4 regions of the Streptomyces sp. NPDC039609 genome follow, and region 1 is predicted to be linked to each of the others. Evidence: riboswitches for the same ligand, from Rfam matches in the RefSeq annotation. Region 1 holds a riboswitch; each other region holds the start of a gene.
The links. Region 1 has a riboswitch for cobalamin ahead of ACZ561_RS27955 (cobalamin biosynthesis protein). Riboswitches for the same ligand answer to the same signal wherever they lie in the genome.
Positions count from the first base shown of each region.

Region 2: another riboswitch for cobalamin. It lies ahead of ACZ561_RS02345 (energy-coupling factor ABC transporter permease); the one in region 1 lies ahead of ACZ561_RS27955 (cobalamin biosynthesis protein).
Region 3: another riboswitch for cobalamin. It lies ahead of ACZ561_RS31390 (ribonucleoside-diphosphate reductase subunit alpha); the one in region 1 lies ahead of ACZ561_RS27955 (cobalamin biosynthesis protein).
Region 4: another riboswitch for cobalamin. It lies ahead of ACZ561_RS01335 (ABC transporter substrate-binding protein); the one in region 1 lies ahead of ACZ561_RS27955 (cobalamin biosynthesis protein).

Region 1 is NZ_JBVIUJ010000010.1:59,281-66,458, forward strand. Features, by position in the region: gene ypfJ (KPN_02809 family neutral zinc metallopeptidase) at 1-287, shown strand, start outside; gene ACZ561_RS27930 (VOC family protein) at 378-776, shown strand; gene ACZ561_RS27935 (hypothetical protein) at 795-2,219, opposite strand; gene ACZ561_RS27940 (alpha/beta hydrolase) at 2,297-3,421, opposite strand; gene ACZ561_RS27945 (inorganic phosphate transporter) at 3,782-5,047, shown strand; gene ACZ561_RS27950 (hypothetical protein) at 5,060-5,281, shown strand; cobalamin riboswitch at 5,395-5,534, shown strand; gene ACZ561_RS27955 (cobalamin biosynthesis protein) at 5,570-6,532, shown strand; gene ACZ561_RS27960 (cobyric acid synthase) at 6,529-7,178, shown strand, end outside.
Region 2 is NZ_JBVIUJ010000001.1:518,451-525,628, forward strand. Features, by position in the region: gene ACZ561_RS02320 (PadR family transcriptional regulator) at 1-367, opposite strand, end outside; gene ACZ561_RS02325 (oxidoreductase) at 400-2,418, opposite strand; gene ACZ561_RS02330 (ATP-binding cassette domain-containing protein) at 2,717-3,565, opposite strand; gene cbiQ (cobalt ECF transporter T component CbiQ) at 3,562-4,311, opposite strand; gene ACZ561_RS02340 (energy-coupling factor ABC transporter substrate-binding protein) at 4,318-4,659, opposite strand; gene ACZ561_RS02345 (energy-coupling factor ABC transporter permease) at 4,659-5,357, opposite strand; cobalamin riboswitch at 5,387-5,582, opposite strand; gene ACZ561_RS02350 (PTS-dependent dihydroxyacetone kinase phosphotransferase subunit DhaM) at 5,657-6,061, opposite strand; gene dhaL (dihydroxyacetone kinase subunit DhaL) at 6,058-6,681, opposite strand; gene dhaK (dihydroxyacetone kinase subunit DhaK) at 6,678-7,178, opposite strand, start outside.
Region 3 is NZ_JBVIUJ010000012.1:204,280-211,457, reverse strand. Features, by position in the region: gene ACZ561_RS31415 (extracellular solute-binding protein) at 1-728, opposite strand, end outside; gene ACZ561_RS31410 (GntR family transcriptional regulator) at 1,012-1,776, shown strand; gene ACZ561_RS31405 (DUF3311 domain-containing protein) at 1,987-2,241, shown strand; gene mctP (monocarboxylate uptake permease MctP) at 2,238-3,857, shown strand; gene ACZ561_RS31395 (GNAT family N-acetyltransferase) at 3,941-4,444, shown strand; cobalamin riboswitch at 4,498-4,622, shown strand; gene ACZ561_RS31390 (ribonucleoside-diphosphate reductase subunit alpha) at 4,751-7,114, shown strand; gene ACZ561_RS31385 (ribonucleotide-diphosphate reductase subunit beta) at 7,114-7,178, shown strand, end outside.
Region 4 is NZ_JBVIUJ010000001.1:282,737-289,914, reverse strand. Features, by position in the region: gene ACZ561_RS01350 (response regulator) at 1-359, shown strand, start outside; gene ACZ561_RS01345 (ABC transporter ATP-binding protein) at 384-1,163, opposite strand; gene ACZ561_RS01340 (FecCD family ABC transporter permease) at 1,160-2,173, opposite strand; gene ACZ561_RS01335 (ABC transporter substrate-binding protein) at 2,170-3,228, opposite strand; cobalamin riboswitch at 3,241-3,437, opposite strand; gene ACZ561_RS01330 (glyceraldehyde-3-phosphate dehydrogenase) at 3,547-4,992, opposite strand; gene ACZ561_RS01325 (dihydrofolate reductase family protein) at 5,179-5,823, shown strand; gene ACZ561_RS01320 (dihydrofolate reductase family protein) at 5,935-6,552, shown strand; gene ACZ561_RS01315 (GntR family transcriptional regulator) at 6,722-7,178, shown strand, end outside.

The DNA of each region.
Region 1 (7,178 bases):
TACGGGTGGAGCTGCAGGCGGACTGCTACGCCGGGGTCTGGGCGCACCACGCGACGACCACGCCGGACGAGAAGACGGGCCGGCCGCTGCTGACGAAGCTCACGGAGGCCGACATCCGCGACGGCATGGACGCGGCGGCCGCGGTGGGCGACGACCGGATCCAGGAGAGGTTCCAGGGCAGGGTGACACCGGAGAACTGGACGCACGGCTCGGCCGCGCAGCGTCAGCAGTGGTTCTACACCGGCTACACGACGGGCGACATGGCGCGGTGCAACACCTTCCGCTGAGACACGGCGTTGTCGGTGGCGAATGCCAGACTGAGACCCAGGTCACATTCCGGGCTTCCATGGCGCATCAGGCGAAAAGGAGTGATCGATATGGCTGAGGGACCCCACATCTGTCCGACCCTGACCTATGACGACGCGCACGCCGCGATCAAGCAGCTCACGGAGGGGTTCGGCTTCACCCGCCACGCGGTGTACGAGGAGGACGGCAAGGTCGTGCACGCCGAGCTGACGTACGGGAACGGCATGGTGATGCTCGGCAGCAAGGGGACGGGCAGCGAGTTCGACAAGCTGGTCGAGGCCGCCGGGCCCGCCGGGGTGTACGTCCACGTGGACGACGTGGACGCACACCACGCGCGGGCGGTGGAGCACGGCATCGAGATCGTGATGCCGCTCAAGGACCAGGAGTACGGCTCGCGGGACTACATCGCCCGCGACGCGGAGGGCAACATCTGGAGCTTCGGTACGTACCTCCCGGGAGGCGCGGAGTAGCGGGCCCTCACGCCTCCCTCACGATCCCCCGGTGTGGACCTGGAAGGCCGCCCGGCGGACGGCCTTGGCGAGGGCCGGGTCGGGGTGGGCGGCCGCGAGGGCGACCAGAACCTGGACCGTACGGGGGTGGCCGACGGCCCTGATCTCGTCGAGGAGGGCCGGGACGGTGCCCTGCACGGCGGAGTCGAGGTGGCGGACGAGCAGGACGCTCTCACCGTGGTCGGCGACGGCCGCTGCGGTGTCCACCCAGAGCCAGGTGGCCTCCTCGCGGGTGAGCACGTCCGGGGCGTCGTCGGGGTCGGCGCCGTCGTACTCGGCGAGCCAGAGCAGGGCGTAGGGGCGGAGCGAGGCCTCCGCGGCGGCGGCCCGGACCTCGGCCTCCGCGGGGGCTCCGACGACCCGGAGCGCCTCGAAGGCGAGACCGCGCAGCAGGGCGTCCTCTCCGCGGGCGACGGCGAGGAGCTCCGTGACCGCGCTGGAGAGGGTGCGGGCCGCGAGCCAGGCGCGGTACTCGTCGCGGGCGGGGCCGGGGGTGAGCCGGGCGCAGCCGCGGAGCATGTCCTCGGCCGACTGCTCGATGTTGCCGGCGGGGCTCTGGGCGGCGACGCAGATCTGCTCCAGCTTGACCCAGACCGCCCAGTTGCCCAGCGGGGTCAGGGTGGCGAGGCCGCCTTCGGCGCCCTCGCAACCGTCGCCGAGGGTCAGGGCACCCACGGCGGCGAGGCCCTCCAGTGCCCAGTCGAGCAGGGCGGAGAGCCCGTCGGGGTCGGCCGCGCACACGGCGTCGGTGTCGGTGCCCGCTCCGTCGACGGGGACCTCGCAGCGCTCCTCGCGCAGCTCCTCGACCCGTTGCTGGAGCAGGTCGAGCAGGGCGGGGACGAGCACGGGTCCGGCGGAGAGCTGGAGCAGCGAGAGCACCTGCGGGACGGCCTCGACGACCTCGGCCACGGCGCTGGGCGCCACGCCCTCGGGAGCGGGGTGGACCAGGGACCAGGCGTCGAACAGGGCGACCCAGCCGCGCAGCACCGCGGAGTCGTCGCGGTCCCAGGCGTGCAGCCGCCAGCCGGGGCGGGCGGTGTCGCCGTGGAGTTCGACGAGTCCCGCGAGCCGGGCCCGGTCCCATCCGGCACGGATCCGGTCGGGCGTCAGGTCCAGTGCGGCGGCGGCGCGTTCCTGGACGGGAACGGCCTCGGGGCCGGTCGGAGCGGCGCCACCGGCCCCGCGGTCGACGGCGGCCCAGCGGGCGATCCGTACGGCGTCGGCGAGGACGGTCCGTGCCTGGCGGGCCAGTTCCGCGCGGGGCGGAGTGCCCTCCGGCGGCCGCGGCGCCGGCCGGGTGCGCCGGGTCGTCACTGCCCGTCGGGCGGTGGCGAGTGCCCGCGGACGGACGAGTCGGAGTCTGGAGTTGCGCGCCAATTGCTCATCAGGCTTTCGAGACGTCACGGAGGCAGTCTTCCCGCTGACGGCCCGAAAGCCCAATCGGAATCGACAGCGCCGGTGGAACGCCGCCGGAGGAGGGGTCAGAGCAGGGGGGTGAGGAAGCGGCGCAGGGCCTCTTCGTAGGGGACCGGGTCGGCGTTCCACATCGAGGCGTGCGGGGCGCCGCGGACCGTGTGCAGCGTGACCAGTTCCGGGCGGCGGGCGGCCAGTTCCTGGGACGGCTCCCAGGGGGCGATGGTGTCGTCGGGGCCGTGGAAGACCAGCGTCGGCACGCGCAGACCGGCCGGGTCGGAGACCTTCTGGAGACGGTCGCCGCGCAGGCCCGTCCTGTCCTGTGCGGCGCGGACGGCGAGCGGGAGCAGGGGGCCGGGGACGCGGCGGGCGGAGGCGAGGTTGCGCAGGGTGGCCTCCTGGTCGAGGACCGGGGAGTCCAGGACGAGGCCGCGGATCACGTCCCGTACGCCGGAGTCGGCGGCGGCGTGCAGGGCCATCGTGGCGCCGGGCCCCCAGCCGTACAGGACGACGTGCTGGGCGCCCTTGCGGACGGCGTACCGGATGGCCGCGTCGACGTCGCGCCACTCGGAGTCGCCGAGATGGCCGAGGCCGTCCGGGGACGGGGGCGCGCCCTCGTCCCCGCGGTAGGCGAGACAGAGGACGGGGATCTGGCGCCGGGAGAGGAACGGGACGAGGTTGAGGGGATGCCGGCGGGTCGTGCCGATGCCGTGCAGGGCGATCACCCAGGTGGAGCGGGCACCGGGAACGAGCCAGGCGGGGAGGGTGCCGAGTTCGCCGGGGATCTCGACGTCCTCGTGGTCGAGGCCGAGCGCGGTGGTCGGGGTGCCGTGGTGCAGCTCGGGGGTGAAGCGGACCCGGGCGCCCGGTTCCAGGGTGCCGAGCTCGACCCGTTCCAGGCGGCGGACGACTGTGTCCGCGCTGTGCGGAACCCGGTCGAGCACGGGTCCGACGACGGCGTGGACGTCCGGGCCCTCGATCCCGTACGTACCGGAGCGCAGCGAGGCGAGGCTGCGGGTGAGGGTGACCTGGTCGGTGCCCGTGGCGTGCACGGTGAGCCGGGGGTCACGGGGCAGGGGCCGTCCGGCCGCCTTGAGGGCGGCGTCACTGGCGTACCGGCCGGCCGCGATCGCGGCCGCGCCGACACCGAGCAGGGTGGTGACGGCCGCTGCCGTCGCTGTAGCCGGGCGCACCATCCCAGTGTCGGCAGGGCGGGGGCGGGCTGCCACCGGACAGACCCGCACGGGGCCACCTTGGAGTGACGTGGGTCTCATCCGCGGGTCCCCCGGTCGGCTGACGCGGCCCACGGAGTGTCCGGCTGGTGACATGGGGCGAGTGGGGCGGAAGTGGGACACGTCCTGTCTGTCCGGCAACGGCACGGCTTACCCGGGGTTGCGGGGTGACCACATGGTGGACGGAACCACTCCCGGAGACGCTAAGCGGAATGTCTGGACACGGTTAGAGTCACCATGCAGCCTGACCCAGTTCACCTTCCGTTCACTCAGGTTGCCTACGTTCGTCCAGCCACTGACGTCAAACGATTGCCTGGGTAAATGGAACACATCACGCTGCTGCTCGCGATTGTGGTCGTGACAGCTCTCGTGTTCGATTTCACGAACGGTTTCCACGACACCGCCAACGCGATGGCGACGACCATCTCGACCGGTGCCCTCAAGCCCAAGACGGCGGTGGCCATGTCCGCCGTGCTCAACCTGGTCGGTGCGTTCCTGTCCGTCGAGGTCGCCAAGACGATCTCCGGCGGGATCATCAACGAACAGGGCATTCGTACCGAAGTGATCTTCGCGGCGCTCGTCGGCGCCATCCTCTGGAATCTGCTGACCTGGCTCATGGGTCTGCCGTCCAGCTCCTCCCACGCCCTCTTCGGCGGCCTCATCGGCGCGGCCGTGATGTCGGCCGGCTGGTCGGCGGTCAACGGCGGCACCATCGTCACCAAGGTGCTCATCCCCGCGATCGCCGCGCCGCTCGTCGCCGGCCTCGCCGCAATGGCGGCCACCCGGCTGACGTACAAGATCGCCTCCAGGACCGACACGAAGTCCACGGCGAAGGGCTACCGGGCCGGCCAGATCGCCTCCGCCGGTCTCGTCTCCCTCGCGCACGGCACCAACGACGCGCAGAAGACCATGGGCATCATCACCCTGGCCCTGGTCACCCAGGGTGTCGTCGCCCCCGGCTCCAACCCCCCGATGTGGGTCGTCGTCTCCGCCGGTGTCGCGATCGCGCTCGGCACCTACCTCGGCGGCTGGCGCATCATCCGCACCATGGGCAAGGGCCTCACCGACCTTCAGCCGCAGCAGGGCTTCGCCGCGCAGACCAGCGCCGCCACGGTCATCCTGGCCTCGTCCAACCTGGGCTTCTCCCTCTCCACCACTCAGTCCTGCTCCGGCGCCGTGATGGGCGCGGGTCTCGGCCGCAAGGGCGGTGTCGTCCGCTGGTCGACCGCGACCCGGATGTTCGTCGCCTGGGGTCTGACCCTGCCCGCCGCGGGTCTGGTCGGCGCCGGCGCCGAGTTCCTCACCAAGCAGGGCGGCTGGGGCGTCGCCACCGTCGCGGTGCTCCTCGTCACCGGCTCGGGCGTCATCTGGGCGCTGTCGCGCCGCAAGCCCGTCGACCACAACAACGTCACCGCGGACGACCTCGACGCCGAGCCCGCGGGTGTCGTCACCACCGCGATCGCGGCGGTCACCCCGCCGCCGGCCGGTTCCGTCGCCGCCGTCGCGGACGAGGACCTCAAGACCACCATCCCCTCGCCGGCCCCCACGGACCCGGCAGCCCCCACGGCCCCCGCGGCCGCGGTGTAAGGAACGAACGACATGAAGATCGACTGGGCAGCTCTCGGCTCCGTCTTCGGAGTCAGCCTCGTGGCGACCGTCGCCCTCGTGGGCCTGTTCACCCTCGGCATCGTCGGCCTCTCCAAGCAGGAGCAGGCCGCTTCCCAGGGAGGCTCCGCCGCCCTGGCGCGCACCGGCGCGTACGCCTGCTTCGCGCTGTGCGCGGCGGCCGTCGCGTACGGCATCTATCTGATCGTCGTCTGACGACGGTCCCGCTTCGCCGGACGGGCGGTCGCACCTCTGGGTGCGACCGCCCGTCCGGCGTTCCTGTGGTGCTTCGCACACTGTCCCGCCGCAGGTCAAACGTGAGTTGACGGTTGTTCGCACAGCGTGGTGGACTTCCGGGGCCATTACGGCGGCAACAGAGGAAGTCCGGTGCGAATCCGGCGCGGTCCCGCCACTGTGACCGGGGAGTCGATCCCCGGGAGCCAGGAACTCTCACCGCCGGTCACGTCGAGCCAGGGCGCGGACCCTGAGTGAGGACACAGCGCCATGCCCGGCCGCAGTGCAGCCACAGGTGTATTCGCGTACGGCGCCGCCGCCGGTCTGGCCGCGGACCTGATCATCGGCGACCCCCGCCGCGGCCATCCGGTCGCCGCGTTCGGGCGGGCCGCCGGCTCCGTCGAGAAACTTCTCCGGCGCGACCACCGCGGGTGGGGCGCGCTGCACACCGCCGTCTGCGCCGGCGGCGCCACGGCGATCGCTGCGCTGGCCGCGCGTGCCGTACGCGACCGCCCCGGAGCCGCCGCCGCCCTGACCGCCGCCTCCGTCTGGGCCGTCGTCGGCGGCACGACCCTGGGCCGGGAGGCCCGCGCCATCGGCGGGGCCCTGGCGGCCGGGGACCTGGAGGTGGCCCGCGAGCGGATGCCGCATCTGGTGGGGCGCGATCCGCAGTCCCTGGACGGTCCTGCGATGGCCCGGGCGGTGGTGGAGTCCGTCGCCGAGAACACCTCCGACGCCGTCGTGGGCGCCCTGGTCTGGGGCGCCGTCGCGGGCGTTCCCGGCCTGGTCGGCTTCCGCGCCGTGAACACCCTGGATGCGATGGTCGGCCACAAGTCCCCGACGTACCGGCGCTTCGGCTGGGCCTCGGCCCGGCTCGACGACGTGGCCGGCTGGCCGGGCGCCCGGCTGACGGCCGCGCTCGCGACGGTGGCGGGCGGCGACCCCAGGGGGGCGGCGAAGGCCTGGCGGCAGGACGCGGCCGGGCATCCGAGCCCCAACGCCGGTCCGGTGGAGGCGTCCTTCGCGGGGGCGCTCGGCGTACGGCTCGGCGGGACGCTCTCGTACGGCGGACGGGTCGAGCACCGGCCGGTGCTGAACGGGCAGGGCCGGGCCGTGGAGGTCGGGGACATCGAGCGGGCGGTGCGGCTCTCGCGCCGGGTGACCGCGCTGACGCTGGCGGTGTGTGTGGGTGGACGGATCGTGGCGGGCGCGATGAAGCGGAGGAAGGCATGAGAGGCGGGGGGCTGCTGGTCGCGGGGACCACGTCCGACGCGGGCAAGAGCGTCGTCACGGCCGGCATCTGCCGCTGGCTGGTCCGGCAGGGCGTGAAGGTCGCCCCGTTCAAGGGCCAGAACATGTCATTGAACTCCTTCGTGACGAGGGAGGGCGCGGAGATCGGCCGCGCGCAGGCCATGCAGGCACAGGCGGCGCGCGTGGAGCCGTCCGCGCTGATGAACCCCGTGCTGCTGAAGCCGGGCAGCGACCGCTCCAGCCAGGTCGTCCTGATGGGCAAGCCCGTGGGAGAGCTGAGCGCCAGGGGGTTCTTCGGGGGGTCTGGGGGGTCGTCCCCCGGGAAAGCGCTGCACGGCGGCCGGCAGAAGGAGCTCTTCGAGCCCGTCCTGGCGTGCCTGGAGGAGCTGCGGGGCACGTATGACGCCGTGATCTGCGAGGGGGCGGGCAGTCCGGCCGAGATCAACCTGCGGCGTACGGACATCGTGAACATGGGCGTCGCACGGGCGGCGCGGCTGCCGGTGCTGGTGGTCGGCGACATCGACAGGGGCGGAGTGTTCGCCCAGTTCTTCGGCACGACGGCGCTGCTCGCGCCGGAGGACCAGGAGCTGATCGCGGGCTATCTCGTGAACAAGTTCCGGGGTGACGT
Region 2 (7,178 bases), on a different contig from region 1:
GGTGCAGGTCGAGATGGCGGCTCAGCTCCTCCCGCATGCCGGGCGCCCCGACGACCGCCGCGGCCCGCATCCGCAGCAGCAGCGCCGCCCGCATCGGCTTGGGGTCCTCGCTCCGCGCCACCCACTCGGTCAGCTCCTCGCGGCCCGCGGGCAGGACCTCGTACTCCTTCTTCTGCCCACGCGCCGGCACCGGGGCGGGCAGGGCACGGATGTGCCCCGCCTGCTCCAGCTTGCCCAGCTCGCGATAGATCTGCTGATGCGTGGCCGACCAGAAGTAGCCGATCGACTTGTCGAAGCGACGCGTCAGCTCGAGGCCGGAGGACGGCTTCTCGAGCAGCGCGGTCAGGATCGCGTGCGGGAGGGACATGGACGCATCCTAGAAGCGGCCGGCCACGGTGATCACAGGGTGGCCGCCAGTCGCGTGCCCTGGTCGATCGCGCGCTTGGCGTCCAGCTCGGCGGCCACGTCGGCGCCGCCGATGAGGTGCGCGGTGCGGCCCGCGGCGATCAGCTCCTCGTACAGCCCCCGGCGCGGCTCCTGGCCCGTGCACAGGACGATCGTGTCGACCGGAACGGTCTGCGGCTCGCCGTCGATCGTGAGGTGCAGCCCCTCGTCGTCGATCCGCTCGTACGAAGCGCCCGCGACCATCGTGACGCCCCGGTGCTTCATCTCGGCGCGGTGGATCCAGCCGGTGGTCTTGCCGAGTCCGGCGCCGACCTTGGTGGTCTTGCGCTGGAGCAGGTGGACCTGGCGCGGCGGCTTCGGCCGCTCGGGGGCGCGCAGTCCGCCCCGCGTCTCGTACGAGGTGTCGACACCCCACTGGCGGAAGTAGGTCTCGGGGTCCTGGCTCGCACCCTCGCCGCCGTCGGTGAGGAACTCGGCGACGTCGAAGCCGATGCCGCCCGCCCCGATGATCGCGACGCGCTCGCCGACCGGCGCGCCGTCCCGCAGTACGTCGAGGTAGCTGACGACGCTGGGGTGGTCGACGCCCTCGATCGCCGGGGTGCGCGGGGTGACTCCGGTGGCGACGACCACCTCGTCGTAGCCGTCGAGGTCGCCTGCCGCGACGGGGGTGTTGAGCCGGACCTCGACCCCCCGCTCGTCGAGCTGGGTGCGGAAGTAGCGCAGCGTCTCGTCGAACTCCTCCTTGCCCGGCACGCGCTTGGCGATGTTCAGCTGTCCGCCGATCTCGGCCGCCGCGTCGAACAGGGTGACGGAGTGGCCGCGTTCGGCGGCGGAGACGGAGAAGGCGAGTCCGGCCGGGCCCGCGCCGACGACCGCGATCCGCTTGGCGAGACGGGTGGGAGAGAGGACGAGCTCGGTCTCGTGGCAGGCGCGGGGGTTCACCAGGCAGGAGGTGATCTTCAGGCTGAACGTGTGGTCCAGGCACGCCTGGTTGCAGCCGATGCAGGTGTTGATGGTGTCGGCGCGGTCCGCGGCGGCCTTGGCGACGAACTCCGGGTCGGCCAGGAAGGGACGGGCCATGGAGACGATGTCGGCGCGGCCCTCGGCGAGGATCTGCTCGGCCACCTCGGGGGTGTTGATGCGGTTGCTGGTGACGAGGGGGATGCTCACCGCGCCCATCAGCTTCTTGGTCACCCAGGTGTACGCGCCACGGGGCACCGAGGTCGCGATGGTGGGGATGCGGGCCTCGTGCCAGCCGATCCCGGTGTTGATGATGGTGGCGCCCGCGGCCTCGATCTCCTTGGCGAGGGCGACGACCTCCTCCAGGGTGGAACCGCCCGGCACCAGGTCGAGCATCGAGAGCCGGTAGATGACGATGAAGTCCTCGCCGACCCGCTCACGGATGCGCCGGACGATCTCCAGCGGGAAGCGGACCCGGTTCTCGTAGCTGCCGCCCCAGCGGTCGGTGCGGTGGTTGGTGGCGGCCGCGATGAACTCGTTGATCAGGTAGCCCTCGGAGCCCATGACCTCGACGCCGTCGTACCCGGCGGCCTTGGCCAGCTCGGCGCAGCGGGCGTAGTCCTCGACGGTCTGCTCGACCTCGGCGTCGGTGAGCTCGTTGGGGACGAAGGGGCTGATCGGCGCCTGGATCGCGCTGGGTGCGACGAGTGCGGGGTGGTAGGCGTACCGGCCGAAGTGCAGGATCTGCATCGCGATGCGCCCGCCCTCGGTGTGCACGGCCTCGGTGATGAGCTTGTGCTCGCCGACCTCGTCCTCGGTGCTGAGCTTGGCGCCGCCGTCCCAGGGGCGCCCGGCCTCGTTCGGGGCGATGCCGCCGGTCACGATCAGGCCGACGCCCCCGCGGGCGCGCTCGGCGTAGAACGCGGCCATCCGCTCGAAGCCGTTCTCGGTCTCCTCGAGGCCGACGTGCATGGAACCCATGAGCACCCGGTTCGGCAGGGTCGTGAACCCGAGGTCGAGCGGGCTCAGCAGGTGCGGGTACGGGGTGGTCATGGGGGCGCCTCCTCGCGCAGTGTCGTCGTGACTGTTGTAGACGACCCGAGGGGCGTTGTGCAACAAGTTGCATAAGCAGGGGAGGGTGATCTGCGCGACGTTGCACACCACGGCCCCCTGGCGGGGATCCGCCAGGGGGCCGTCGTGGTGCTTCGAGCGCCTCAGGTGCTCAGATGCGTGAGGCGCCCCGGGCGCGCGGCTGCTTCCGGCGCCTCGGGCACCTGTGGGGGAGCGGTCGCGGCGACCAGCTGCCTCTGGTGCCTTATATGCATAAGACGCCTCGTGCGCCTCGTGCGCCTCACGCGCCTCGCGGTGCCGTGACCCAGATGTCCAGGTCCTCCGCCGTGCGCGGACCCTCCGCGTCCGCGCCGAGCAGGCCGTGCGCGCGCAGCAGTCGCGTCACCGCCATGCCCCAGGGCCGACGCAGGCGCGCCGCGTCGAGGAGCTCGTCGTCGGCGAGCAGCTCCTCGATCGGGCCCGTCCGCAGCCCCTCGGGCGAGAGCACAGCGGCCTCGTCCGCCCAGCGCAGCGCCAGATCGACATCGTGCGTGGCCATGACCACCGTCGTACCGGAGTCCCGCAGCCGCCCGAGCACCTCGAGGAGTCGCTCCTGCCCGTGCGGGTCGAGCCCGGCCGTCGGCTCGTCCATGATGAGGACGCGCGGCCGCATCGCCACGGCGCCCGCGATCGCCGCCCGCTTCCGCTGCCCGTACGACAACAGATGGGTCGGGCGGTCCTCCAGGGCCACGATGTCCAGCGCCTCCAGCGCCTCGCGGACCCGGAGCCGTACCTCCTCCTCCGGAAGCCCCAGATTCATCGGCCCGAACGACACGTCCTGGCCGACCGAGGCCGCGAAGAGCTGGTCGTCCGGGTCCTGGACCACCAGCTGCACGGTCGTCCGCAGCCGGGTCAGCCCCTTCCGGTCGTACGACACCTCCTCGCCGTCCAGCCGCAGTGCTCCGTTGCTGCTGCGCAGCCCCCCGCTCAGCAGCCGCAGCAGCGTCGTCTTGCCGCCGCCGTTGCGGCCGAGGAGAGCCATCGCCCGGCCCTCCGGCACGGCGAAGTCGATGCCGTCGAGGACGACCGGCCCGTCCTCGTAGGCGAACGTGGCCTTCACCAGTTCCACGACAGGAGGTGCTGGGCTCACGGCAGGGACCTTTCCAGTACGAGAGTGAGCGTGACGAGACCGGCCAGGAGGCCGGCCGTCGACGCGAGGAAGCGGGTCGACACCGCCGCCTGGGGCACCAGGACCCGCAAGGTCCCGTCGTACCCCCGCCCGGCGAGCCCCGTCTGAAGGCGCTGCGCCCGGTCGAAGGCGCGCACGAACGCGGTCGCACCGAGCCCCGCGAGGGAGCGCCACGTCGCCGCCCGCGTGGTGAGCCCGAGCCGCGCCGCCTGCGCCTGCCGGATCTTGGATATGGCGTCCAGGAGCAGGAAGCTGATCCGGTACATCACGAGCGCCACGTCCACCACGGGAGCCGGCACCCCGGCCCGTACGAGACGCGGCAGCACGTCCGAGACGGGCGTGGTGAACGCGAACAGCAGCACGCCCAGGGACGCGGCCGAGGTACGCAACAGCAACTCGCCCGCGTGCACCGGTCCGTCCGGCGCGAGGGCGACGAGCCCCCGTGCACCACCGACCTCGAACAGGAGCGGGATCGCGCCCGTCACACAGAACCCCAGCGGGATCCGGAACGCCCGCCACAGCTGGCGCCCCGGCACCCCGGCAGGACCGAGGAGCACGGTGAGCGTGGCCGCCGCGACGAGCACGGCGCCCGGCCAGGGCGGCAGACAGACCGCGCAGAGCGTCAGACCGAACCCGAGCACCGCTTTCTCGCAGGGGTGACGGCGGCGCCAGCGACTGCTGTGCGCCGCCGCGTCGATCGGCAGCATCGGCGCCTACTCGTCGCCGGACGCCGACCGCAGCGCCTTCGCCTCGGCACGGGCCTCACCCTGCTTGCGGCCCCTGTGCACGCCGAAGTAGTACGCCAGCACGCCGGCGCCGAGCGCCGCCTGGAGCGAGAACAGCGCCGACTCGACCTCGCCGGACGGCGGCTCGTACAGCGGGCTGAACCACGGCTCGTAGTCGGGAGCGATCTCCGTGATCGCCGTCTCCGCCTCGGCGTCGGCCCCGGTGAACGGCTCCTCCTTGTGGTCGCCGAGCCCGAGCACCAGCGGGAACACCGCCAGAGCCGCGACGACGAGCAGCAGCAGGGTGTTGATCTTCGCGTTCCGGCTCATCAGGCGCTCGCCTCCGCGTTCTCGTTCTTCTTCCGGGACGGGAGCAGGACGCCGAGGCGGGTCAGGTCCCCCTTGCTGGACTGCGTGAGCAGCCGCATCACGAGCACCGTGAGCAGCCCCTCGCTGACGGCGAGCGGGAGCTGGGTCACGGCGAAGATCCCCCCGAACTTGGCCAGCGCGCCGAGCACACCGCTGCCCGGGTCCGGGAAGGCCAGCGCGAGCTGCACGCTGGTGACGCAGTAGGTGGAGATGTCGGCGACGAACGCGCCGAAGAACACGCTCACCATCAGCGGCACGTTGGACCGGCGCAGCAGCCAGTACGTACCGAAGCCGGCCCATGGGCCGACGATGGCCATCGAGAAGACGTTGGCACCGAGCGTCGTGAGCCCGCCGTGGGCGAGCAGCAACGCCTGGAAGAGCAGCGTGATCGTGCCCAGGACCGCCATCACGGGCGGCCGGAACAGGATCGCGCCGAGCCCCGTACCGGTGGGGTGCGAGCAACTGCCCGTCACCGACGGAATCTTGAGCGCGGACAGGACGAATGTGAACGCACCGGACGCACCGAGCAGCAGGGTGGACTCGGGGTTGGCCTTGACCTCACGGGTCAGCGCGCGAACACCGTGGACAACGAAGGGAGCGGACGCGACGCCCCAGGCGGCCGCGTGCACAGGGGGCAGATACCCCTCGGCTATATGCATGGTTGGGAGACCCTCTCCAGCACCTCGTGGATGGACAACGCACCTTGGCCGGTCTCCTGGCTGACGGGTCATGCCGCCGCGACTCCGCCTTCCCAAACCGCCGCGGTCTCCCGCGGTGGTCCAGTGGCTTCCCCGGAGGGATGGAGCCGGACTTCCCGATCACAGTGGCGAGGGCCGCACCGGTACCGCACCGGTTTCCCGTACACCAAGGCGCTGTGACAGTAGTGGGTTGACCAGGTACATCACAACACGGAGGCCCTTCCGGACGGTGTGTGACAGATCTCGCGCGCGCCCCCCTCTCACTCCTTTCGATACGTGTAGGCCTCCGAGGCCGCGGCCACCACGGCGTCCAGATCCCCGCCCGCGCTCGCCGTGACGAGGGCGGCGACGGCGCCCTCGACGAACGGGGCGTCCACGAGCCGTGCCCCCTCCGGCAGCTCGTCCTCCTCGGCGAGGAGCGCTTTGACCGTGAGCACGGCGCTGCCGAGATCGACGAGCAGCGCCACACCGGCACCCCGGTCGACCTCCTGCGCCGCCCCGACGATCAGCTGGGAGCTGGTGCCGAGGCCGCCGTCCGGTCTGCCGCCCGCGGGGGCGATCGGCGCGGTCGCTCCGCCGCCCGCGAGACCCTGGGCCAGTGCGACGACGGCGTCGGCCACCTCCGCGCTGTGCGAGACGAGGACGATTCCGACCTGCGCGGTCACTCGGCCGCCGCCTCGGCGAGGGCGGCGATCAGCAGCGCGGACGAGGTGGCCCCGGGGTCCTGGTGCCCGATGGAGCGCTCGCCCAGATAGCTCGCCCTGCCCTTGCGCGCCTGGAGGGGTACGGTCGCGAGGGCGCCCCGCTCGGCCGCGTCCAGGGCGGCCGCGAAGGACTCGCCGAGCCCCTCGGTTGCCGGAACGAGGGCGTCCAGCATCGTCTTGTCACCGACCTGCGCACCGCCGAGCTGGGCGACCGCAGCGACTCCCGCGGTGAGCGCCACCGCCAGCTCCTGTCGCGTCACCGCCGCAGCCTCGCCGAGACTCTTGCCCGTCCGGCGCAGCAGCGTCCCGTACAGCGGCCCGGACGCGCCGCCGACGGTGGAGATCAACTGGCGCCCGGCAGCGGCGAGTACGGCGCCCGGCGTCGTGGGCGGATCCTTCTCCAGCGCATCCGTCACGGCGCCGAACCCCCGCTTCAGATTGGCCCCGTGGTCGGCGTCGCCGATCGCCGAGTCGAGCTCGGTGAGGCGATCGGCCTCGCGTTCGACGGCGGCCGCGGCGATGGTCAGCCAGCGCAGGAAGAACGCGGCGTCGAACTCGTCGACTTCGGACACTCCGCTCACCGGCCCCAGCGCAGGGCGGGCGTCTGCACGGGCGCGTCCCACAGTCGCAGTATCTCTTCGTCGGCCTCGCACAAAGTCACCGAACAGCCGGCCATGTCGAGGGAGGTGACGTAGTTCCCGACCAGGGTGCGGGCGACCGGCACCGCACGTTCGGTCAGGACTCGTTGAACCTCGGCGTTGAAGCCGTACAGTTCGAGCAACGGGGTGGCGCCCATGCCGTTCACCAGGGCGAGGACCGGCCCGGACGGCCGCAGATCGTCCAGCACGGCATCGACGGCGAAGTCCGCGATCTCCCGCGAGGTCATCATCGACCGCCGCTCACGCCCGGGCTCGCCATGGATCCCGATGCCCAACTCCAGCTCACCGGTGGGCAGATCAAAGGTGGGACTGCCCTTGGCGGGCGTGGTGCAGGCGCTCAGCGCGACACCGAAGCTCCGCGACCGCTCGTTCACCCGCCGCGCGATCGCCTCCACCCGCTCCAGCGGCGCGCCCTCCTC
Region 3 (7,178 bases), on a different contig from region 1:
TCGAGGATGGTCTTGTACTCGTTGAGGCCCTTGAGGGACTCCGTCGAGGACAGGTTCGACTTCCAGGTCTCGCCGTCCTGCTTGGCGATGGAGCCGCCGGCCTCGAAGACGAAGGACATCGCGGCGTACCAGTCGGGCGACGGCTGGTACCAGGCGCTGAACTTGTCGCCCTTCTTCTTCTGGATGGCGTCGAGCGCGGCGGTCAGCTCGGCCCAGGTCTTCGGGGCGGCCTTGACGCCGACCTCGGCGGCGATGTCCTTGCGCCAGGTGCCCACGCGGCCACCGGCGTAGTAGGGGACGCCGTAGGTCTTGCCGTTGTAGGTGACCGAGTCCTTGAGGGCGTCGAGCCACTTGTCCGAGTTCTCGAACTTCGACGCGTCGACCTCGGCGAAGGCGCCCTTGGCCATGTAGCTGATCATCTCGGAGTTGCCCATCTCGACAACGTCCGGGGCCTTGTCCGTGGCGAGCACCGCGTCGAGCTTGGTGTTCTTGTCCGGCCAGCCGTAGTACTCGTGCTTGATCTTGATGCCCGGGTGCTTCTTGGTGACCGCGTCGTCGGCGGCCTTGACCAGCTCGGGCCAGTTGTTCTGGGCGTCGACCGTCAGCCAGACGGTCAGCTCCTTGGCGTCTCCGCCGGCGTTGTCCCCGCTCTTGTCAGTACCGCCACACGCCGCGACGCCGACCATGATGCCCGCGACGCCGATCGCCGCGATGAGCTTGCGCTTCACGCCACCCTCCTCAGGGATGCCTGCAACCCCCCCACCGCGCGAAGACATACGTCGAGTAGTGCTCGTGGGGCTGGGACCTGGCCTTTAATGGTTTAGACCAGTACCCGGAGCTTGGCCTAGACCTTTAGGGGTGTCAAGGGTGTATAAGAAGGGCAGTCGCGTCCGTTATCGGACCGACACCTGAGGGAGGGCGACGACCCGTGACCGGTCCGTGCCACCATGTGAGCCGCGACAGACGGAGGAGCCGGTGACGGCAGCAGCACAGGAGTCGGGAAGGCAGGCCATGGCCACGGACGCGGGCAGTACGGAGAAAGACAGCGGGGTCACCACCCGCACCGCGCGCGTACCCAAGTACTACCGACTGAAGCGGCACTTGCTCGACATGACGGAGACCCTGCCGCCCGGCACACCGGTCCCGCCGGAGCGCACTCTCGCCGCCGAGTTCGACACCTCGCGCACCACCGTGCGCCAGGCCCTGCAGGAGCTGGTCGTCGAGGGCCGGCTGGAACGCATCCAGGGCAAGGGCACCTTCGTGGCCAAGCCCAAGGTCTCGCAGGCGCTCCAGCTCACCTCGTACACCGAGGACATGCGCGCCCAGGGCCTGGAGCCCACCTCGCAGCTGCTCGACATCGGGTACGTCACCGCCGACGACACCCTCGCCGGGCTGCTCGACATCTCGCCGGGCGGACGCGTGCTGCGGATCGAGCGGCTGCGCCTCGCGAGCGGCGAGCCGATGGCGATCGAGACCACACACCTGTCGGCCAAGCGCTTCCCGGCGCTGCGGCGGTCGCTGGTGAAGTACACCTCGCTCTACACGGCACTCGCCGAGGTGTACGACGTCCATCTGGCCGAGGCCGAGGAGACCATCGAGACCTCCCTCGCCACCCCGCGCGAGGCCGGTCTGCTCGGTACGGACGTGGGCCTGCCGATGCTGATGCTCTCCCGCCACTCGCTGGACGCGCAGGGCGAGCCGGTCGAGTGGGTGCGGTCGGTCTACCGCGGCGACCGGTACAAGTTCGTGGCCAGGCTTCAGCGACCCAACGGCTGAGCGGAACACGCCACTTCGGCGTGAACCGATGCCCCGGCACATCCGTGAGGAGTGTCGGGGCATTGTCGTCTCCACTGAGCCGCACAGATCGACACCCGTCCGTTATTCGGACGGGGGTTCCATGGAGCGAAACAGTCCCCTAGATTTCACGCGCATTACGCAGGTGATCCATGCGATCCATGGTGTTCAGCGAGGGGACGGAGTCGCCGTATGTCTGAAGTGACACAAGGGAAACAACCGGTCGTCACACCGGTCCGTGTGGTGGTCGCGCTCTGTCTGATCGCGCCATTCGTGGCGATGCTCTGGGTGAGCTCGTACGCGAAGGTCGAACCGACCTTCGCCGGCATCCCGTTCTTCTACTGGTACCAGATGGCCTGGGTCGTCATCTCGACCGTGCTGACCATGATCGCTTACAAGCTGTGGCAGCGTGACCAGCGCGCCCGCAAGGAAGGTGCGTCGAAGTGAAGGACGGCGTGAACGGCGTCGCACTCGCCGTCTTCATCTTCTTCTTCCTGGCCGTCACGGTCATGGGATTCCTCGCCTCGCGCTGGCGCAGAGCCGAGAACGAGAACAGCCTCGACGAATGGGGTCTGGGCGGCCGCTCGTTCGGCACCTGGGTGACCTGGTTCCTGCTCGGCGGCGACCTCTACACCGCGTACACCTTCGTCGCCGTCCCTGCGGCCATCTACGCGGCGGGCGCGGCCGGCTTCTTCGCCGTCCCGTACACGATCCTCGTGTACCCGCTGATCTTCACCTTCCTGCCCCGCCTCTGGTCGGTGTCGCACAAGCACGGCTATGTCACCACCTCCGACTTCGTCCGCGGCCGCTTCGGCTCCAAAGGCCTGTCGCTCGCGGTCGCCGTCACCGGCATCCTCGCGACGATGCCGTACATCGCGCTCCAGCTGGTCGGCATCCAGGCCGTCCTGGACGTGATGGGCGTGGGCGGCGGCGAGAACACGCACTGGTTCATCAAGGACCTGCCGCTGCTCATCGCCTTCGGTGTCCTCGCGGCGTACACCTACTCCTCGGGTCTGCGCGCTCCGGCGCTCATCGCCTTCGTCAAGGACACGCTGATCTACATCGTCATCGCGGTGGCGATCATCTACATCCCGATCAAGCTGGGCGGCTTCGACGAGATCTTCGCCAAGGCCGGCGAGGCGTACGCGACGATCAACCCCGCCACCGAGAAGCCGCGCGGTGCGCTGGTGCCGGGCGAGATGGGCCAGTGGGGCTACGCGACGCTCGCGCTCGGCTCCGCGCTCGCGCTCTTCATGTACCCGCACTCGATCACGGCGACGCTCTCCTCGCGCAGCCGTGACGTGATCCGCCGCAACACCACGATCCTGCCGCTGTACTCGCTGATGCTGGGCCTGCTGGCGCTGCTCGGCTTCATGGCGATCGCCGCCGGCGTGAAGGTGACCAACGGTCAGCTCGCGATCCCGCAGCTGTTCGAGAACATGTTCCCCGACTGGTTCGCCGGCGTGGCCTTCGCCGCCATCGGCATCGGCGCGCTGGTGCCGGCCGCGATCATGTCGATCGCCGCCGCCAACCTCTTCACCCGCAACATCTACAAGGACTTCCTGAAGCCGGACGCCACGCCGGAGCAGGAGACCAAGGTGTCCAAGCTGGTGTCGCTCCTGGTGAAGGTCGGCGCGCTCGCCTTCGTCCTCACCATGGACAAGACGGTGGCGATCAACTTCCAGCTGCTCGGTGGCATCTGGATCCTGCAGACCCTCCCGGCGCTGGTCGGCGGTCTGTTCACCCGCTGGTTCCACCGCTGGGCGCTGCTCGCCGGCTGGGCCGTCGGCATGGTCTACGGCACGGCGGCGGCGTACGGCGTGGCCAGCCCGACCCAGAAGCACTTCGGCGGCTCGTCCGCCGAGATCCCGGGCATCGGCGAGATCGGCTACATCGGCCTCACCGCCTTCGTGATCAACGTGATCGTCACCGTCGTCCTCACCTTCGTCCTGAAGGCCGTCAAAGCCCCCGAGGGCGTCGACGAGACGTCTCCGTCGGACTACACGGCGGACGCGGGCGACTCGGGCGTGAAGCCGCTGCCCAAGGTCGGCGCCGGTCACTGACCGTTCCGGTCCGCGCGAGGGCCCGGGGTCTCCGAGAGGAGACCCCGGGCCCTTCGCCGTGTCCCCGAGGCAGACTTCACCCCATGGACTTCACCATCAGGGCGGTACGGCCCGAGGAGTACGAGGCCCTCGGCGAGGTCACCGCGCGCGCCTTTCTCGACGACGGACACCTCGACTTCGGCGAGGACGACTCCTATCTGCATGTGCTGCGGGACGTGGCCAGGCGGGACGCCGAGGCGGAGGTACTGGTGGCGGTGGACCGCGCCGGGACGGTGCTCGGCGGCGTGACCTTCGCCATGGGCGGCGGGGAGTGGGCCGACATCGCGGGCGAGGGCGAGGCCGAGTTCCGGATGCTCGCCGTGGCGAAGGGCGCGCGGGGCCGGGGTGTCGGCGAGGCGCTCGTACGGTTCTGTGTGGAGCGGGCCAGGGAGACCCCGGGATGCCGGCGACTGGTGCTCTCCACCCAGTCGACCATGGCCTCCGCGCACCGGATCTACGAGCGGATGGGCTTCGTCCGTACCCCAGAACGGGACTGGAAACCGCTCGCCGACATGGATCCCCTGTACACGTACGGCCTGGAGCTCTGAGCCGCCAACGACACAACATGTGGGGGGTGCTTCGAGGAGCGCCCCCCACATGTATGCTCATGCTCGCTGTCCTCGCAGGGGAATCCGGTGCAAATCCGGAACTGTCCCGCAACGGTGTGGTTTCTGTGTGCTTGCACGCCGGCCGAGTCCGAAGACCTGCGGACAGCGCGCCCGGTCCTTCCGTTCCGGGTGCACAGACGTCCGGGCCTCGCGGAGTGGGCCGCGGCGCGGCGCTGCCCTGCGTACGGGCGCGCCGCCGCCCGCCTTCCCCCGCCGGCCCCGAGCCGAGCGAGGGAGAGCCCCCACGTGACCATCGCGCCCGCCGATCCGGCCGCAGCGATCGAGAGCGACGGACCCGGGACCGTACTTCTGCGGACCCTGACCGACCTCACCGCCGATCTCCCCGACACCGACCCCGGCAAGGTCGCCGCCGCCGCGCTGCGTGGCCGCAACGCCGGTTCGGACGAGGCCGAGCTGCGCGAGCTGGCCACGGAGGCGGCCGCCGGTCTGATCGCCGAGGACCCCGCGTACTCCCGGCTCGCCGCCCGGCTCCTGACCATCACCATCGCCGACGAGGCGGCCGGACAGGGCGCGTACTCCTTCTCCGCCTCGGTCGCCGTCGGTCACCACGAGGGCCTGATCGCCGACCGCACCGCCGAGTTCGTCCGGCTGCACGCCGAGCGGCTCGACACGCTCATCGACGCGGACGCCGACGACCGCTTCGGCTACTTCGGTCTGCGCACCCTCTTCTCCCGCTACCTGCTGCGCCACCCGATCACCCGCAAGGTGATCGAGACCCCGCAGCACTTCATGCTGCGCGTCGCCTGCGGCCTGGCCGAGGACGACTCCACCCGCGCGCTGGACGAGGTCGCGGCGCTGTACGGGATGATGAGCCGGCTCGACTACCTGCCCTCCTCCCCCACGCTCTTCAACTCCGGCACCCGCCACCCGCAGATGTCCTCCTGCTATCTGCTGGACTCCCCGCTGGACGAGCTGGACTCGATCTACGACCGCTACCACCAGGTCGCGCGTCTGTCGAAGCACGCCGGCGGCATCGGGCTCTCGTACTCCCGCATCCGCGCCCGCGGTTCGCTGATCCGCGGCACCAACGGGCACTCCAACGGCATCGTGCCGTTCCTGAAGACGCTCGACGCCTCCGTCGCCGCCGTGAACCAGGGCGGCCGGCGCAAGGGCGCGGCCGCGGTCTACCTGGAGACCTGGCACGCGGACATCGAGGAGTTCCTGGAGCTGCGCGACAACACCGGTGAGGACGCCCGGCGTACGCACAACCTGAACCTCGCGCACTGGATCCCGGACGAGTTCATGCGCCGGGTCAACGCGGACGCCGACTGGTCGCTGTTCTCCCCGGCCGACGTGCCCGAGCTGGTCGACCTGTGGGGCGAGGAGTTCGACGCCGCGTACCGGGCCGCCGAGGCGAAGGGCCTGGCCCGCAAGACCATGCCGGCCCGTGACCTGTACGGCCGGATGATGCGGACCCTGGCCCAGACCGGCAACGGCTGGATGACGTTCAAGGACGCCTCGAACCGTACGGCCAACCAGACGGCCGAGCCGGGCCACACGGTCCACTCCTCCAACCTCTGCACGGAGATCCTGGAGGTCACGGACGACGGGGAGACGGCCGTCTGCAACCTGGGCTCGGTCAACCTCGGCGCCTTCGTCCTGAACGGCTCCATCGACTGGGAGCGGCTCGACGCGACCGTCCGTACGGCCGTCACGTTCCTCGACCGGGTCGTGGACATCAACTTCTACCCGACCGAGCAGGCCGGCAACTCCAACGCCCGCTGGCGCCCGGTGGGCCTGGGCGCGATGGGTCTCCAGGACGTCTTCTTCCAGCTGAAGCTGCCGTTCGACTCCCCCGAGGCACGCGCGCTGTCCACCCGTATCGCCGAGCGGATCATGCTCGCCGCGTACGAGGCGTCCGCCGACCTCGCCGAGCGCAACGGGCCGCTGCCGGCCTGGGACAAGACCCGCACGGCGCGCGGTGTGCTGCACCCCGACCACTACGACGTCGAGCTCAACTGGCCCGAGCGCTGGGCCGCGCTGCGCGAGCGGATCGCCGCCGTCGGGATGCGCAACAGCCTCCTCCTCGCCATCGCGCCGACAGCGACCATCGCCTCGATCGCGGGCGTGTACGAGTGCATCGAGCCGCAGGTCTCCAACCTGTTCAAGCGCGAGACGCTCTCCGGCGAGTTCCTCCAGGTCAACTCGTACCTGGTCGACGAGCTGAAGAAGCTCGGCGTGTGGGACGCGCAGACCCGTGAGGCGCTGCGCGAGTCCAACGGCTCGGTGGCAGGCTTCACCTGGGTCCCGGCCGAGGTCCGCGAGCTGTACCGCACGGCGTGGGAGATCCCGCAGCGCGGCCTGATCGACATGGCGGCGGCCCGTACGCCGTTCCTGGACCAGTCGCAGTCCCTGAACCTGTTCCTGGAGACGCCGACGATCGGCAAGCTGTCGTCGATGTACGCGTACGCCTGGAAGCAGGGCCTGAAGACGACGTACTACCTGCGCTCCCGCCCGGCGACGCGGATCGCCCGCGCGGCCCAGGCCGCGACGCCCACCGCCGCCACCATCCCCGTCCAGCAGGTCGCCGACCCCGACGCCGTCGCCTGCTCCCTTGAGAACCCCGAGTCCTGCGAGGCCTGCCAGTAATGAGCTCCAACGAACAGAAGAACCTCCTCGACCCGGGCTTCGAGCTGACTCTCCGCCCCATGCG
Region 4 (7,178 bases), on a different contig from region 1:
CCGAGCACCTGGCGGCCGCGGTCCGTCTGGTCCGCTCCGGGGACGCCCTGTTGGCCCCGGCCATCACGCGCCGCCTGGTCGAGCGATTCGCCGTGTCGCGGGAGCGCACGACCTCCCTGCACCGCGATCTTTCCGCGCTCACACCGCGGGAGCTGGAGGTGTTCGAGGCGCTGGCGAGGGGCGACAGCAATGCCGAACTGGCGGTCCGCTTCCGGCTGAGCGAAGCCACGGTCAAGACGCACGTCGCCCGCATCCTCTCCAAGCTCCGGCTCCGCGACCGCGCGCAGGCGGTGATCGCCGCCTACGAGACCGGCCTCGTCACACCGGGCTCCGACGGCGACCCGCGCCGGGGGTTCTGACCCCGCCCGTCCTCGGACGAGACGTCAGCGGCGGGTGGCGAGCGTGCCCAGGACGCGCAGGTGGGGCCGGTCGTCGTCGTCCGGGTGGGTGACCGTGACGCGTACCCCGTAGACCTCCGCGATCAGTTCGGCGGTCAGCACCTCGCTCGGCGCTCCGGCGGCCACCACCCGTCCACCGGCGAGCATGACGATCGTGTCGCAGTACATCGCGGCGAGGTTGAGGTCGTGGAGGGCCACGATCGTGGTGACCGGAAGTCCGGAGACCAGGTCGAGGAGATCGTGCTGGTGCTGGATGTCGAGATGGTTGGTGGGTTCGTCGAGGAGGAGTTCCTTCGGCTCCTGGGCAAGGGCCCTGGCGATCTGGACGCGCTGGCGCTCGCCTCCGGAGAGGGTGTGCCAGGGCTGTTCCGCGCGGTCGGTGAGGCCGGTGCGGTGCAGGGCGTCCCGTACGGCCTGCTCGTCGGCGGCCGTCCCGGGCGACCAGGCCCGGCGATGGGGGATGCGGCCGAGGCGCACGACCTCGGTGACGCTCAGCTCGACGAGGGTGTCGGCCTGCTGCTCGACGACCGCCACGCGCCGGGCGACGTCCCGGCGACGCAGGTCCGCGAGCCGTCGGCCGTCGAGGGTGACGACACCGGCGGACGGCGCCAGGACACCGCACAGCAGCCTCAGCAGGGTGGACTTGCCCGAGCCGTTGGGGCCCAGCAGCGCGGTCGTGGTGCCGAGTTTCGGGGCGATGCCGACCCCGTCGAGGATCAGCCGCCCGCCGGCGGTGCGCGAGACGCGTTCGGCGGCGAGTGTCATCGGTGAGCCTTCCTGCTCCGGTACAGGACGAGGACGAAGGCGGGAACGCCGACGAGTGAGGTGACGACCCCGACCGGCACCTCCTGGGGTTCGAGCACCGTCCGGGCGAGGGTGTCCACCCAGACCAGGAAGACCGCTCCGCCGAGGGCGGTGACGGGCAGCAGCCGGCCGTGTCCGGGCCCGACGAGGGCGCGGGCCGCGTGCGGCAGGACGAGGCCGACGAATCCGATGGCGCCCGCCGAGCTGACCAGCGCGGCGGTGAGCAGCGCGGTGGCGCACAGCAGGACGAGCCGGGTGCGGACGACCCGTACGCCGAGGGTGGCCGCCGCGTCCTGCCCGAACGCGAAGGCGTCGAGGGTACGGGCATGGCCGAGGCAGACGGCCAGGGTGAGCGCGAGAACGGCGAGGCAGAGCCATACGTCGCTCCAGCCGGCGCCGCTGAGCGAGCCGAGCAACCAGAACAGCACCCCGCGGGTCGTCTCGGCGTCTGCGGAGGTGACGACGACGAAGGAGGTGAGGGCGGAGAACAGCTGCATCGACGCGACGCCGGAGAGGACGACCCGGTCGGTCGTGCCGCCGAGCGTGTGGCTGAGCAGAAGCATCGCGGCGAAGGAGCACACGGCGCCCGCGAAGGCTCCGGCGGATATCGAGAGCGCTCCCCCGCCGACGCCTAGAACGACCACGACGACCGCTCCGGTCGAGGCACCGGAGGAGACGCCGAGGACGAAGGGGTCGGCCAGCGGATTGCGCAGCAGGGACTGCATCACGGCGCCGCAGAGGGCGAGGCCGGCGCCGCACACGGCGGCGAGGAGGGTGCGGGGCAGCCGCAGGTTCCAGATGATGCCGTCCCGGATCGGGCCGATCCCGGAAGGGTCGCCGCCGAAGTGGGAGGCGACGACGGACGCCACGTCGCCGACGCCGATGTCCGCCGGTCCGATGGTGATCGCCACGGCCAGGGAGAGGACGAGTGCCGTGCAGCCGGCCGCGATGCGCAGCAGGGCGGCGGTCACTTCGTGAGGCCGTGCGCGCGCAGGGCGGCGGCGACCTGTTCGATGCCCTCGACGGTGCGGATGGTCGGGTTCATGGCCTGTCCGCTGAGGAGCACGTACCGCTTGTGGCGTACCGCGTCCATGTTCTTGGTGACCGGGTCGGACTCCAGGAACTCGATCTTCTTGGCGGCGCTCTCCCCGGACTGTGCCTTGCGGGTGAGGTCGCCGATCACCAGGAGATCGGGGTTCCGGTCGGCGACCGACTCCCAGCCGATCTGGGGCCATTCCTCGGTGGTGTCGTCGAAGACGTTCTTGGTGCCGGTCTCCCGGGTGATGACGCCGGGGGCTCCGCAACATCCCGCCATGTAGGGGGACTTGGCGTCGGAGAACCAGTAGAGGACGCTGACGTCGGCGACATCGAGTCCTGCGGTGGCCTTCGCCACCCGGTCCTTGAGCCGGGCGACGAGCTGTTCGCCGCGCTCCTCGACGCCGAACACCCGTGCCAGGTCGCGGACTTCGCCGTAGACGGTGTCCATGGCGAGCGGCGTGGTGCGCTTGCCGTCGCCTCCACCGCTGTTGTCCTTGCCCACGCAGTCGGACGGGGAGAGGTAGGTGGCGACGCCGAGCTGCTCGAACTGCTCGCGGGTGGCGACGCCGCCCTTGCCGAGGGTGGAGCCGAAGGAGGCGGCGACGAAGTCGGGTTCGGTGTCCAGCACCTTCTCGAAGGAGGGGTTGTTCTCCGCCAGCCTCGGGACGTCGGAGGCGGCCTTCTCCAGCCCCTTCATCACCGGGTCGGTCCAGGTGGCGGTCCCCACCATCCGGTCCTGGAGACCGAGGGACAGCATGATCTCGGTGGTGCCCTGGTTCAGGGAGACGGCCCGGCGCGGCCCGCCGGGCGGGAGCTTCACGGAGCGGCCGCAGTTCTCGAGCGTCCGCGCGGAGGCGGACGGCGCGGACCCCGTCCCGTCGCCGGCGCCGCCGCAGCCGGTGAGGAGCAGGGCCCCGGACGCGAGCAGGGCGAAGGGAAGGGGGGTGCGGGCGAGAGGCACGGTGCATCCTCGGCGTAGAGGGCCCATGCGCGGGGCCCGTTTCGTACGGATCCGCCAGCAGGTCTTCGGACTCGGGGTCATCCGGGCGGGGCGCCTTCCCGGACCGGCTTCCCGGTCCAGTGGCTTCGTGCCCCGCCCGTCGCCCTCACCGCTGCGCGTCAGCTCCGGATTCGCACCGGATTCCCTGACTCGCGTACGTCACGCACGTGAGTTCGACTGGCTACCGCAAGCTACCAGAACGCCGACGGGGCGGCGGTGGGAGGGTGCGCGATCCCTTTCGGGATCTGCCGCACCGCTCCACCGCCGCCCCGTTCACCGGGACCCGGACGGGCCGGACCGCCGAGGTCAGACCACGGGCACCGGGTACGTCGGGTACTCGACGCCGGACACGTGCTGGACGACGCGGATGACCTGGCACGAGTAGCCGAACTCGTTGTCGTACCAGAGGTAGAGGATCGCGTTGTCACCGTCGACCTTGGTGGCACCGGCGTCGACGATCGAGGCGTGACGCGAGCCGACGAAGTCCATGGAGACGGCGTCGGGCGCGGTGGTGAAGTCGATCTGGCGCTTCAGCGGCGAGTGCAGCGAGACGTCACGGAGGTAGTCGAGGACCTCCTCGCGGGTGGTCTCGCGGCCCAGGCGCAGGCTCAGGATCGCGATCGAGACGTCCGGGACGGGGACGCGGATCGAGCTGCCGGTGATCGGCGCCTTGAGGTCCGGCAGCGCCTTGGCGACGGCGGAGGCGGCACCGGTCTCGGTGATGACCATGTTCAGCGGCGCGGAGCGGCCACGACGGTCGGCCTTGTGGTAGTTGTCCAGCAGGTTCTGGTCGTTGGTGAACGAGTGGACGGTCTCCACGTGACCGCGCAGCACGCCGTACTCGTCATCCATCGCCTTGAGCGGCGGGACGATCGCGTTGGTGGTGCAGGAGGCGCAGGAGAGGATGCGCTCGTCCGGCTTCACCGTGTCGTGGTTGACGCCGTGCACGATGTTCGGGACGTCGCCCTTGCCCGGGGCGGTCAGGACGACCTTGTCGATGCCGGGACGCAGGTGCTTCGAGAGCCCTTCGCGGTCGCGCCACTTGCCCGTGTTGTCGATGAGGATGGCGTCCTTGATGCCGTACGCCGTGTAGTCGACCTCGGAGGGGTCGTTGGCGTAGATCACCTTGATCGCGTTGCCGTTGGCGACGATCGTGCTGTTCGCCTCGTCCACGGTGATGGTGCCTTGGAACTGGCCGTGGATGGAGTCGCGGCGCAGCAACGAGGCGCGCTTGACCAGATCCTGGTCACCGCCCCCGCGGACGACGATCGCGCGCAGGCGCAGACCGTTGCCGGAGCCGGCCTTCTCGATGAGCAGGCGGGCGACGAGGCGGCCGATGCGACCGAAGCCGTAGAGGACGACGTCGCGCCCCTCGCGGCACTCGATCTTGTTGGCACCCGTGGCACCGGCGACGGCCTCGGCGGTGAACTGCTCGACCGAGAGACCGCGGTCGTCCGTCTTGTACTCCGCGGCGAGCATGCCGATGTCGATCTGGGAAGGCCCGAGATCCAGCGCGGTGAGCGCCTGCAGGAACGGCAGCGTCTCGGTGACCGACAGCTCCTCACCGTCGATCTGCCGGGCGAACCGGTGGGTCTTCAGGATGCTGACCACCGACTTGTTCACCAGGGAGCGGCTGTGGAGAAGGACGGTGACGTCCCGCTCCCGGTGCAGCTTCCCGATGATCGGGATCATCGACTCCGCGATCTCCTCGCGGATCTTCCAGTTGGTGAACGAGTCGTCATTGACAGTCACAGGTTTATCTTTCGAGCTAGGCGGCGCTCATATGCTAACCCGGCCTTCCTTTGATCGTTCAAGGGGGACCCGAGGGAGACCGAAGGCACACCTCAGGGCAGGCGGAAAAATCCCTTTCGCGTGATTACCTCCCTGTATCCACCACCGCCCTATCCTCGTCGTTGTCGACGACACAGGAGGAAGCGCGTGGAGCAGCTGCTGAGGGTCCAGAACTTCGTCGTCTCGCGTGACGGATTCGGAGCGGGTGAGGACCAGAGTCTCGAGAGACCGTTCGGTCACGCCGATCCCGGGGCCATGTTCGCCTGGGCCGGTGCCACGGCGAGCTGGCCGAACCGTACCGATCCCGGGGGGACCCGCGGCCTCGACGACTACTTCACCCGGGACTTCGCACGCAACATCGGCGCCGAGATCATGGGCCGCAACAAGTTCGGACCCCAGCGTGGACCCTGGCAGGACCACGAGTGGCGCGGCTGGTGGGGTGACGAGCCCCCGTTCCACACCCCGGTCTTCGTGATGACCCACCACGAGCGTCCTTCGTTCACGCTCTCCGACACCACGTTCCACTTCGTCGACGGCTCCCCGGCGACGGTCCTCGCACAGGCCAAGGAAGCGGCGCGGGACAAGGACGTCCGACTCGGCGGCGGGGCGACCACCATCCGCGAGTACCTGGACGCCGACCTCGTCGACACCCTTCACGTGGCGGTCTCACAGGTGGAGCTGGGCTCCGGGGTACGGCTCTGGGACTCCCCCGACGAGCTGCTGGACCGGTTCCACCTCGAGGTCGTTCCCAGCCCGAGCGGCGTGACGCACCACCTGTTCTGGCGGAAGTGAGCGGAAGGGACACGAGGCCCGGCGCGCCCCGGCACCACCGATGAGTTCCGGGATCCCGTGGCGTCTACCGTCGGTAGGCAGCCATCGCCGGACACCCCCATGGAGCGTCGCATGAGGAAGATCGTCTCCCAGCTGTTCATCTCGCTCGACGGAGTCGTCGAGGATCCCCACCTCTGGCACTTCCCCTACTTCAACGACGAGATGGGTGTCGCGGTCGACGCCGTCATCGGCCGCGCGGACACGCTCCTCCTGGGGCGCCGGACGTACGACAGCTTCGCCGGGGCGTGGCCCGAGCGTGAGGCGGCGGGCGGTGAGGACGCTCCCTTCGCCAAGGTCATCGGCGACGCCCGGAAGATCGTCGTCTCGCGCCGGCCGCTCACCTTCACCTGGCGGAACTCCGAGCAGCAGCAGGGCGACCTCCTCGACGCGGTGAGGGCGCTGAAGGACGAGCCCGGCGGCGGTCGTATCGCGATCAGCGGCTCGGTGTCCCTGGTGCGGCAGCTCATCGCCGCCGGACTGCTGGACGAGCTGAACCTGCTGGTGCACCCGATCGCCGTACGCAAGGGGATGCGGCTGTTCGACGAGGCCGAGTCGCCGACGCCGCTGAGGCTGCTCTCCTCCGAGACCTTCGCGACGGGCGTCCTCAACCTGATGTACGGCCCCGCCGGCGGGGCCGGCGAGGCGGGCTACGACGAGGCCAAGGGGCACCTGCCCCGCACCGATACCTAGGCGGCGCGACGGGGCGGTCCGCCGGTCGTGTCCACCTGGTGAACAGGCGGGTGGCGGATCTTGTCGTCCCATCCGGAAAACCGCAGGTCACAGCGGCGCCTTCGGAGCGTCAGGTGGCGCAATACTGCGGCAACACCATCCGGGCCATCGCGCCGGTACGTTCCCAGACATGTCAGCCGAACCCACCCCCGCCTCCCTCCCGGTCGCCGCCGCGCGTCGTCGGCGGCTGCGCGCGGACCGGGCCCGGCAGCTCGCCGACCTGCTGCGGCACCAGATCCTGACCGGCGGCTTCCCCGGCGGCGTCCTCCCCCTGGAGGACGTCATCGCCGCCGACTACCGGGCCAGTCGCAACACGGTCCGGCAGGCCCTGGACCTGCTGCGCGGCGAGCAGCTCGTCGAGCGGCAGCCGGGGGTCGGCACCGTCGTGGTGTGCGAGAAGTACCCCCACGGCCTGGACCGCCTCCAGGGCCTCGCGGAGACCCTGCACGAGCACGGCCGGGTCACCAACGAGGTACGTACGGTCGGACCGGTCACCGCGTCCGGACCGGTGGCCCACCGGCTGGGCCTGCCCGAACACACCGACGTGCTCTGCATCGAACGGCTGCGCCGCCTGAACGGGCTGCCGC